DNA from 3 places in the Mesorhizobium sp. WSM4822 genome. Region 1 is predicted to be linked to each of the others. Evidence: riboswitches for the same ligand, from Rfam matches in the RefSeq annotation. Region 1 holds a riboswitch; each other region holds the start of a gene.
The links. Region 1 has a riboswitch for cobalamin ahead of AC0L3E_RS27110 (aromatic ring-hydroxylating oxygenase subunit alpha). Riboswitches for the same ligand answer to the same signal wherever they lie in the genome.
Positions count from the first base shown of each region.

Region 2: another riboswitch for cobalamin. It lies ahead of AC0L3E_RS30920 (ABC transporter ATP-binding protein); the one in region 1 lies ahead of AC0L3E_RS27110 (aromatic ring-hydroxylating oxygenase subunit alpha).
Region 3: another riboswitch for cobalamin. It lies ahead of AC0L3E_RS13250 (DUF1636 family protein); the one in region 1 lies ahead of AC0L3E_RS27110 (aromatic ring-hydroxylating oxygenase subunit alpha).

Region 1 is NZ_JBVVQM010000013.1:205,869-209,134, reverse strand. Features, by position in the region: gene AC0L3E_RS27115 (FAD-binding oxidoreductase) at 1-283, opposite strand, end outside; gene AC0L3E_RS27110 (aromatic ring-hydroxylating oxygenase subunit alpha) at 309-1,556, opposite strand; cobalamin riboswitch at 1,672-1,873, opposite strand; gene AC0L3E_RS27105 (DUF680 domain-containing protein) at 2,382-2,579, shown strand; gene AC0L3E_RS27100 (DUF680 domain-containing protein) at 2,666-2,866, shown strand; gene AC0L3E_RS27095 (DUF680 domain-containing protein) at 2,934-3,170, shown strand; gene AC0L3E_RS27090 (ABC transporter ATP-binding protein) at 3,247-3,266, opposite strand, start outside.
Region 2 is NZ_JBVVQM010000018.1:75,627-78,892, forward strand. Features, by position in the region: gene AC0L3E_RS30915 (ABC transporter substrate-binding protein) at 1-871, opposite strand, end outside; gene AC0L3E_RS30920 (ABC transporter ATP-binding protein) at 921-1,709, opposite strand; cobalamin riboswitch at 1,872-2,078, opposite strand; gene AC0L3E_RS30925 (AraC family transcriptional regulator) at 2,335-3,168, shown strand; gene AC0L3E_RS30930 (DSD1 family PLP-dependent enzyme) at 3,173-3,266, opposite strand, start outside.
Region 3 is NZ_JBVVQM010000005.1:33,338-36,603, reverse strand. Features, by position in the region: gene cobN (cobaltochelatase subunit CobN) at 1-544, opposite strand, end outside; gene cobW (cobalamin biosynthesis protein CobW) at 563-1,615, opposite strand; gene AC0L3E_RS13250 (DUF1636 family protein) at 1,618-2,046, opposite strand; cobalamin riboswitch at 2,086-2,289, opposite strand; gene AC0L3E_RS13245 (winged helix-turn-helix domain-containing protein) at 2,319-3,266, opposite strand, start outside.

The DNA of each region.
Region 1 (3,266 bases):
CGGTGCTGCCTGCCTGCGCCTTGACCGTCACCGCGATCGAGAACGGCCGCGACGGCGAGGACGACAGCGTGTAGGTGCGCATCAGCGGCCCCTCCGATGTCGGCAGTTCCAGCGTCACGAACTGGCCCGGCTTGTAGCGGAACCAGGTCTGGTTGTCGGAGCGGAAGGTGAAGGTCTTCACGTCCGGCGCTTCGTCGCTGACGCCGATCACTTCCAGCACCTGCAGCCGGTCGTTCCAGGGCGTCATCTGGTCGAGATGGCGATAGAGGCCAAGGTCCGTCATCGCATTCATCCTCTTGTCCCCTGAGCTAGGCGACGCTGCGCAGGGCCGGCCGGCCGCCTTCGGCAAGGCGCGGCCCGATGAACGACGCGTACCACTCGACGAACTGGATCACGCCGCCCTCATGCAGCTCCGAATAGGGGCCTGGTTCGTAGGCCGGCGACAGGATGCCGAAGGCGTTTTCCTCGACGATGCGGCGGTCCTGGTCGTTGGTCTCGGTCCAGACATGGGTGAGCTCAGCGAGGTCGTAGTCGATGCCTTCGACCGCATCCTTGTGGACGAGCCATTTCGTCGTCACCGCGGTTTCCGTGGCACTGATCGGCAGCACGCGGAAGGTGACGGCGTGGTCGCCGAGGATATGGTTCCAGGTTGTCGGATAATGATAAAGCAGCAAGGAACCGATGCGGTCGGTTGAAACGCTGTCGGACAGGTTCTTCTGGACCGCCCGTTTTCCCGTCATGGTGTAGCTGACGGCATCGCGCAGCAGCGGCGCGCGGGTGGCGCGGTACTGCCCTGCCGGATCGATGCGGAATTTGCTCGGCAAGCCTGATGCCTCGCATCTGGCCCAGTGCGCGACCATTTCAGGGTCGCTGTCGGCGCCTTGGACGCCGGTCACGGTCGGAGCCTCGGGGAAGGTCTTGCACAGTTCGGGGTGATTGGCGACGCAGTGGTAGCACTCGCGGTTGTTTTCCCAGACCAGCTTCCAGTTGCCCTTCTCGATGATCGTGCTCTCAAAGGCGATCTTTGCCTCACGCAAACGGTGCGGCAAAAGATAAGGTTCGATCATCGCCCGCATCGGCGCGAAATCCGCCGGCTCCCTGGCCAGGCAGATGAAGATGTAGCCGCCGACGCTCTCGCAGGCGACCGGCTTCAGGCCGAAATCACTCTTGTCGAAACCGTCGGCCATCTGGCGGGCAAACAGCAGGCGGCCGTCCAGCTCATAGGTCCACTGATGATAGGGGCAGACGAGCTTTGCCGCCGTACCCTTTTCCGCGTTGCACACGCGGCTGCCGCGATGGCGGCAGGAATTGTGGAAGGCGTTGATCTTGCCTTGCTGGTCGCGGACAAGGACGACCGGATAGTCGCCGATCTGCACGGTGATGTAGCTGCCCGGCTTCGGCAGTTCGCAATCATGGCCGATGAACAGCCAGTCGCGATACCAGATCAGCTCCATGTCGAGCTTGAAGTAGTCTGGATCGGTGTAGAAGGGCTGCTCCAGTGAAAAGCCTTGCCGGCGCCCCTTCAGGAGCCTCAGCATGTCGTTGCGGATATCCATGTCCTGTCCTCGTTTCTAAGGACTGAACTGGTGGTGATGGAGGAAGGATTGAAACGCAGGCCGGCTAGGTGCCGGACATGCGCTATCCACCTCTTGACCGCCCACCGCGATCAGTCGAGTCTAAAAATCTCGGGCTGGTTTCCGGGCTCTGGAGTTGTCCTTGCGGACCATCGCGACACCTTCCCAGGCAGTTGCCCAGTGGTCTCCCGTTGCGACTTGAACTCCACCACCGTTGCGGGGGCAGCGCCGGATTCTGACCGGCTTCCCAATTCTCCGTCTCGTCGTCACGAAGCGGCACCTGAGATGGTATGATCTAACCACGATCGGGGGCGCGCCGTCGGCATGAAAACGACATCGTATCCATGCGGCGCGACACGGCATGCGAAACGTCACCGCAGATCGTCTGGGGCCGAAATCCCGCGTCCCGGGCGGCCATTTGCCGGCTGCGATCTTCCCGAATCCGACCCTTGGCGGGGGTCAAAAAAAGTTAACGGTTTCGAAAAGTGACTATTAGCTTGACCTAAAATCGAACCGAACGGTTCGTTTCTGTTGACGGTGCGTGCAGGATGGTGTGAACGCCGGGCCTTTGAAACAGTCAGTGATCCATCGGATGGTTAAACTTAACATGCTGATATAGAGAGGAAAAACGCCTCTCTAGATTCCCCTGGCACAATTTCAAGGTGTGGATTCATGGTCCACACGGAACAACTTCGTGATTGGAAAAGGCGGGGTTGCCCTCCCACATCGGTGTTGTCCGAACGACGCGATTTCATTTCCAAGACACGCCGCTAGACGGACGGAAAAAGACGATACTGGAGTACAAAAATGAAAAAGATCATTCTCACTGCCGCAGCCCTTCTGGCCATTTCCGGCAGCGCCTTCGCTGGTAGCGACCACTACGGTTCGAACGCCGCGGCAGCCACTGCTGTCGACAGCTCGTACACCGCTTCGACCAAGAAGTCGGAACCGGCTGCTCAGGCGCCTGCCCAGGGTGCTGACCGCAACCTCTTCGGCAACAACTAACAGCCGATTCCCAGTCGACGGCGGGCTCGCCCGCTGCCCTGGCGAAATTCAGACATTCGAAGTTCAGACATTCAGGAGTATTTAAGATGAACAAGATCCTCATTGCTGCCGCCGCCGTTCTGGCCATCTCCGGCAGCGCTTTCGCGGGCAGCGACAACTACGGTTCGAACGGCGCCAACCAGCCTGCCGCCGCTGTGGACCAGTCGTACACGGCTTCCACCAAGACCTCGGAACCGGCTGCCCAGACACCCGCTCAGGGCAGCGACCGTAACCTCTTCGGTCGCTAAAACCAGTTTCGCAAGCGACGGCAGCTGTGTCTGCCGTCTGGCGAAATCCAGAATTCAGGAGACTAAAATGAACAAGATCCTTATTGCTGCCGCCGCCGTTCTGGCCATCACCGGCAGCGCCTTCGCCGGCAGCGACAACTTTGGCTCCAACGGCGCCAATCAGCCTGCGGTTACTTCGGTTGACAACGCGCATACGAGCTCGGTCCGCAACAGCGGTGGCCTCGTCGAGAAGCTGCTCAATTCGTCGGGCGACGTAGAGAAGTCCGCCCCTCAGGGCAGCGACCGGAATCTCTTCGGCCGTTAACAGTCGAAGCTGATCTTCAAAAAAAGAGCGGCGGGCCTGGCCCGCTGCTCTTTTTTGTCCAAGACGCGGTTCTGCCTCAGGCCGCCTTCGCTTCGG
Region 2 (3,266 bases), on a different contig from region 1:
CATAGCGCAGGGCGACGAAGCGCTCGTTCTTGACCGCGTCCGTCTCTTTCATGGCCGGATGGACCTTCAGGAAATCGAGCAGCTTCTTGTAGCCGCCGCCACCCTGGTAATCGAGCAGGATGAGGAATTGCGGATTGCGCGACGCCACCGTTTCCCAGTCCGTGTTGCCCCAGCTGGTGTCCATGTCGGCCATGATGTTGTCGCCGCCGGCGGCTGATATCATGGCGCTGGGGATGGCGAACTTGCCTGCTGTGAACGGTTTGTCCTCGCCGGAATCATAGAGAAACACTCGCGTACCCTTGCCGTTGCCGACCTTGGCGGTGATGTCGGCGAGCTGCTTCTTCCAGCCGGAGACAAGCTTCTCCGCCTCGGCCTCCTTGCCGAAGATCTTGCCCAGCTTTTCGACGTCGCCATAGAGCAGGTCCATCGAGGCGGCTGGGCGGCTCTTGTCGAGATGCACGCAGCTTTCCGTCAGCACCAGCGTCTTGATGCCGTGCGGAGCAAGCGTATCGGGTGTCACCTCGCCGCCCGGCTTCATGCCATAATACCAGCCGGCGAAGAAGAAATCCGGCTCGACCGCGACGAGGTTTTCGAGCGTCGGATATTTCGGCGCCAGTTCCGGGATCGAACCCTGCTCGGCCTTGAATTCGGGACCCACCTTGTACCATCCGGTGATGCCGGTCAGGCCGACGATCGACGGCTGCAGTTTCAGCGCGAAAGCCATCTCGGCCATGTTGAGATCCTGGATGACGGCGCGCTTCGGCGGCGCATCGAAGGTCAGCGGCTTGCCGCAGCTGTCGACCGTGACCGGGAAGGCCAGGGCTGTCGAGGCCAGCAGCGAGAAGACAAGCGAAAAGGCCAGGCGTTTCACGGATTTGCTCCTTGTGGATGGGATTGGGTCGACTACGAAATGGCTTCAATCACGACGGCGGCGCGGCACGGTTCGGCACATCGAACACCGTCAGTTCGCGGTCTTCGGTCGGATGGCGCAGACGCAGCACATCGATGCCGAAAATCTCGCGGATCAGCTTTTGGGTCAGCGCTTCGCGCGGTGCGGCGAGCGCTTGCAGACGGGCATGGTTCATCACCGCCACCCTGGTGGCGAACGGTGCCACCAGCGCCAGATCGTGCAGCACCGCGATCACCGTCATCTCGAAGCCTGCCACGAGGTCGAGCAGTTCGCCGCGGGCGCGCGGGTCGAGATGGTTGGTCGGCTCGTCGAGGAACAGGATTTTTGGCTGCTGGGCGATGGCGCGCGCAAGTTGGGCGCGCTGGCGCTCGCCGCCCGACAGCGAGCCGATGGTGCGGCCAAATAGCGGCAGCAGGCCGGTCCGACGCAGTGCATCGACGACGATCTCGCGCTCCTCGCTCCTGCGCCGCAGCCCGGCGTGCGGAACCCGGCCAAGCTCGACATAGTCGATCACCGCCAGCCGCGGATCGGGCTGGTCGGTCTGGCCGACCACGGCAATGTGCAGCGCCCGTTCGGCGGCTGAAATCCTGTCCAGGAGGCGCCCGCCGAGCTTCACCTCGCCGGAGCTCGGACGCAGCATGCCCGACAGCATGCGCAGCAGCGTCGTCTTGCCGGCGCCGTTGGGACCGATGATGGCAAGGCGATCGCCGGCGGCCACCGAGAAGCTGACCGCCTGAACCAGATCCCGCCCATTCGCCGTGACGCAGAGGTCACGGGCTTCGAGAAGCGCTACGGTCATCGGCTGCTGCCCGCCGGCTTGCCGGGACGGCAAAGCGTATATACGACGATGCGATGGATGGAGCCGTCCAACTTTCCGTCACTTTCCAAAACTGGCGACGGAAGGAAGCTGGCGAACCGGCCGACAAGACCGGGATTCGCGTTTCCTCCCGGCACACCCCGTCCGGTCAACTCAGTGATGGCAGGTCTCCTGGCTCACGGGTCGTTGCGCCATCCAGCCTTCCCAGCCTTGCCGGCCAGTGGCATTCACGGATTTTGCTCGCCGCTTACAGTTGCGGGGGCAGCCACGGTCTCGACCTGAGCAGGCCTCACCGTGTTCCCTTTTCACCCCTCGCCTTTCGACTCGGGGACCATCACCGCTTCAGCGTAGATTTGCGCCGATCGCTTCGCAATGGATTTCTCGGACGGAGTGGTGGGCCAGCTAAGGGAAACAGGCATCGCATGCTCTCTTTATGTAATAATATAACATACCTAAGAGATGACGCCGGTCGCTGTCAAGCGAAAGCTCATGGGGCGGTTGGCCGGATGGCGACCGGCGTCGGCGCAGATTGCACGGGATGCGCAATTTCGATCAAACTGGCCTTGGGGAAAGGCGCCAAGATGATCCGGCCAATGCGAGGAGCAAAATGAACCCGACCGAGAAAGCGCTGTGGTTCGTCGAAAGCCATCTGCCGGAGGCGATCTCGCTTGATGATGTCGCGCAAAGCAGCGGCGTGTCGCGTTTTCATGTGACGCGCGCCTTCGGCGCCGCCACCGGCCGGTCGGTGATGGGCTACATGCGCTCACGCCGGCTGACCGAGGCGGCGCGCAAGCTGGCGGGCGGGGCGCCCGACATCCTCGCCGTCGCGCTCGACGCCGGCTACAACTCGCATGAGGCGTTCACTCGTGCCTTCCGCGATCAGTTCGGCACCACGCCGGAACTGGTGCGCGCGCAGGGCACACTCGACAAGCTCGACCTCGTGGAGCCGATCCTGATGGACCAGTCCCTCCTCACCAATCTCGAACCGCCGCGTTTCGAGACCAGCCGGCCGTTCCTGATCGCCGGCCTCGGCGAACGCTACAGCTGCGAAACCAGCGCCGCCATTCCGATGCAATGGCAGCGCTTCGGCCCCTATATCGGCAACATCCCGGGCGAGACCGGCAACGTCGCCTATGGCGTCTGCGTCAACGGCGACGATGCCGGCAATTTCGACTACATCGCCGGCGTCGAAGTGTCTGACTTCTCCGACCTGCCCAGGGACTTCTACCGGGTGCGGGTGCCGGCGCAGAAATATGCGGTCTTTGCCCACCGCGAACACATCTCGACCATCCGCCGGACGGTCAACACGATCTGGAACAAATGGCTGCCGGCCTCCGGGCATGAGATCGCGGACGCGCCGGAATTCGAACGCTACGGCCCCGAATTCGACCCGCGCAGCGGCAAGGGCGGGCTGGAGATCTGGATACCGGTGAAGGCGTAGTCGGTCAGGCCATCGGCAACGCCGGCCAGCGATCGGCGATCCGGCCGCCGGAAAACACCGCGATCGACCCGAACTGCTGCAGCACGGCTTCGCTCTGC
Region 3 (3,266 bases), on a different contig from region 1:
GTTCGTAGTAGCCAGCTTTGGGCACGGCGACCGGTTCGACGAAAGGCGCATCCTGTCCCGCCAGCCGCGCCAATCTCCGCACCAGCGCGCTCATATTCGCCGGGCCGCCCTCGCGGAAATAGTCGAGCAGGCCGTCCAACTCTTCGCGCGGCAGCGTCGAGGCTTCGATCAGGCGCAAATCCTCGTCGCGGCATTCGCCGGGCAGCAGCGCCAGTTTTATGCCGCGTTCGCGGGCAGTCGAGGCGAGCTGGTCGCAGCCGTAGCGCCACCAGTCGTAGCCGCCGAGGATGCGCACCAGGATGATCTTGGCGTGGCGGGCGACGCTGTCGACCCAGAGGTCGACGGACATCGGATGGCGCAGGTCACGCAGTGCGGCCAGCCGCATCGAGGGCAGGCGGCCGGCATCGGCCTTCCAGGCTGCCGCCAGTCCGGCGAGGTCGCTGTCGGTGAAGGACAGGGCCACGATATCCGCCGGCGTCTGCCGCAGATCGACCGGCTCGGCGAGGTCGTCGAGCGAGGCGGATGTCGTGGTGAGGATGTGCATCGCGACCCGTGTCCGAAATCAGCCGGCGAGTATACGCTCGATCGCCGGGCGGTTCAGCCCCTTCAGGCCGATGACGACGAGGCGCGAGCGGCGGTCGTCCTGCGCGGTCCAGGCGCGGTCATAGTAATGATTGACGCGCGGCCCGACGGCCTGCAGCAAGAGCCGCATCGGCTTGCCGCCGACTTCGACGAAGCCTTTTACGCGCAGCACGTTCTCTTCTTCTGCGACGGTGGCGACGCGCTTTGCCAGCTCGTCCGGATTGGCGATCGAGGCAATGTCGACGATGAAGGTGTCGAAGTCGTCATGCTCGTGGTCGAACGCGCCGTCATGATGGGACTTGCGGTTCTCGATGTCGTCCTCGACGGCGAGACCGAGCCCGAGCAGCACCGAGGGATCGACCTTGCCATGCGATGTCGGCACGATCTTCACCGCGCGGGCGGAGTGTTCGCCAATGATGGTATTGGCGCGGGCGGTGCCGGCGGCGTCCATCAGGTCGCTCTTCGACAGGATGATCAGGTCGGCGCAGGCGATCTGATCCTCGAACAGTTCTTCCACCGGGTCGTCGTGGTCGAGCGTCTCGTCCCCGGCGCGCTGCGCCTGCAGGGCATCCATGTCGTTGGCGACGCGGCCTTCGGCCAAGGCCGGCCCGTCGACCACGGCAATGACGCCATCGACAGTCACCCGGCTTTTCACGCTCGGCCACTGAAAGGCCTGGACCAGCGGCTTGGGCAGCGCCAGGCCCGAAGTCTCGATCAGGATGTGGTCGACCCTCGGCGTCAGCGACAGGATCTTGTCAAGCGCCGGGACGAAATCATCGGCGACGGTGCAGCAGATGCAGCCATTGGCCAGTTCGACGATGTTTTCCTCCGGGCAGGTGTCGATGCCGCAGCCCTTGAGAATCTCGCCGTCGATGCCGATGTCGCCGAATTCGTTGACGATGATGGCAATGCGCTTGCCGCCGGCGTTTTCCAGGAGATGGCGGACCAGCGTCGTCTTGCCGGCGCCGAGGAAGCCGGTGACGACGGTGCAGGGAACGCGGGAGAGGTTCGCAGACGAATCTGGGGCAGTCATGGTCAGTCCTTCAGCAGGTCGAGGGGAGGGATGCGGGCAACGAGGCCGCGCTTCAGGCTATCGGGGCGGCCACGCCAGGGAATGAGACCGTCGGTCGAGGTGGCGAAAAGCTTGGCGCCCGTGACGAGGTCGGCGCCGCTGGTCTCGGTCAGGTCGCCAAAGACATAGCTCCAGCAGCCGTCGCGCAGGATGGCGGCGCTGAGGCGCCGCTTGCAATTGCCAAGGCATTCGACACTGCGGATGCGGATGTCGTCGCCGGATGCGGCGCGGCGCGTATCCTCCGCCAGCAATTCGCCGGCGCGGGGATGAGCGTCGGAGCCGGTCTCGTCGCGACAGGAGGCGCAGACGATGATGGTGACGCCGGCCAACGCATCATCATGGCCGGACGAAATATCCGCTGTGCCAGCCGAAAAACTGCTGTCGTGGTCCAAAGATCGGGCTCCTTGCCCGGAAACCCGCCGGGCGATCGGATTCTAAAGTCGCAGACGGCAGGTCTCCTGGCTCGCGGGTCATCGCCTTGGGTAGCCGCCTTCCCGGGAACTCCCAGTGGCTTTCGGCCTTGGCTCTTCGCTTACAGTTGCGGGGACAGCCGCGGATTTGGGATTTTGCCCCTCACCGCATTCCCTCTTAGCTCTTGCCGTTGCGGGCAAGAGACCATCTGAACCGGATTTAGGCTTTTGCGAGCGGCGGTGTCAACGCGAGCTTACGACATGGCGATGTCGGCCAGCGCCGGACCCAAATCGCCGGCCTGGGTCACTTCCATGCGCTCTAGGCCAAGCCAGCCCTGCATCTGCTTCAATTCCTCTAACAGTTCTGCAGCGGTTTCAGGCGGCGCACCCGGCTCGGCATAGGCCGCATGGACCCGCAGTATACTGGCCGGACGGTCGGCCTTGAGGTCGACGCGTGCCACGATCCTGTCGCCGAGCAGGAACGGCAGGACATAATAGCCGTATTGCCGCTTGTCGGCCGGCGTGTAGATCTCGATGCGGTAATGGAAATCGAACAGCCGCTCGGTGCGCGATCGTTCGAAGACAACCGGATCGAAGGGCGCCAGCAGGGCGCGGGCCCCGATTTTGCGCGGCAGGCGGGCGTCCCGGTGAAGATAGGCCGGCTTGTCCCAGCCTTCGACACGCACCGGCAGCAACTCGCCGGTTTCAACCAGTTCCTCCAGCCGGCCTTTCATGTCGGCCGGCGACAGGCGGAAATAATCGCGCAAATCGCCTGAAGTCGCCACGCCGTGGGCGCGGGCGGAAATGCGCAGCAATTCGCGGTGCGCGTCCTCAGGCGTCGGCACTGGGAGGTCGAGGATCGCCTGCGGCAGCACGCGCTCGGGCAGATCATAGAAGCGCTCGAACCCGCGACGATGCGCCGTGGTGATGCGGCCTGCCCAGAACAGCCATTCGAATGCGTGCTTGGCATGGCTCCAGCCCCACCAGCCACCCGAGCCTTTCTGGCCTTCGAGCGCGGAAGCGGCAATCGGGCCGCGCTCGGCGACCTGGCGGTAAATCTCTTCGATATAGGCGGCGTGCTCGCGGCCCCATTTGGCGAGGCCCAGATACATTTCGTCGCCGCGCTCGGCGCGCTGCATGCGCCAGCGCATCAGCGGGTAGGTCTCGACCGGCAGGAAGGACGCCTCGTGCGCCCAGTATTC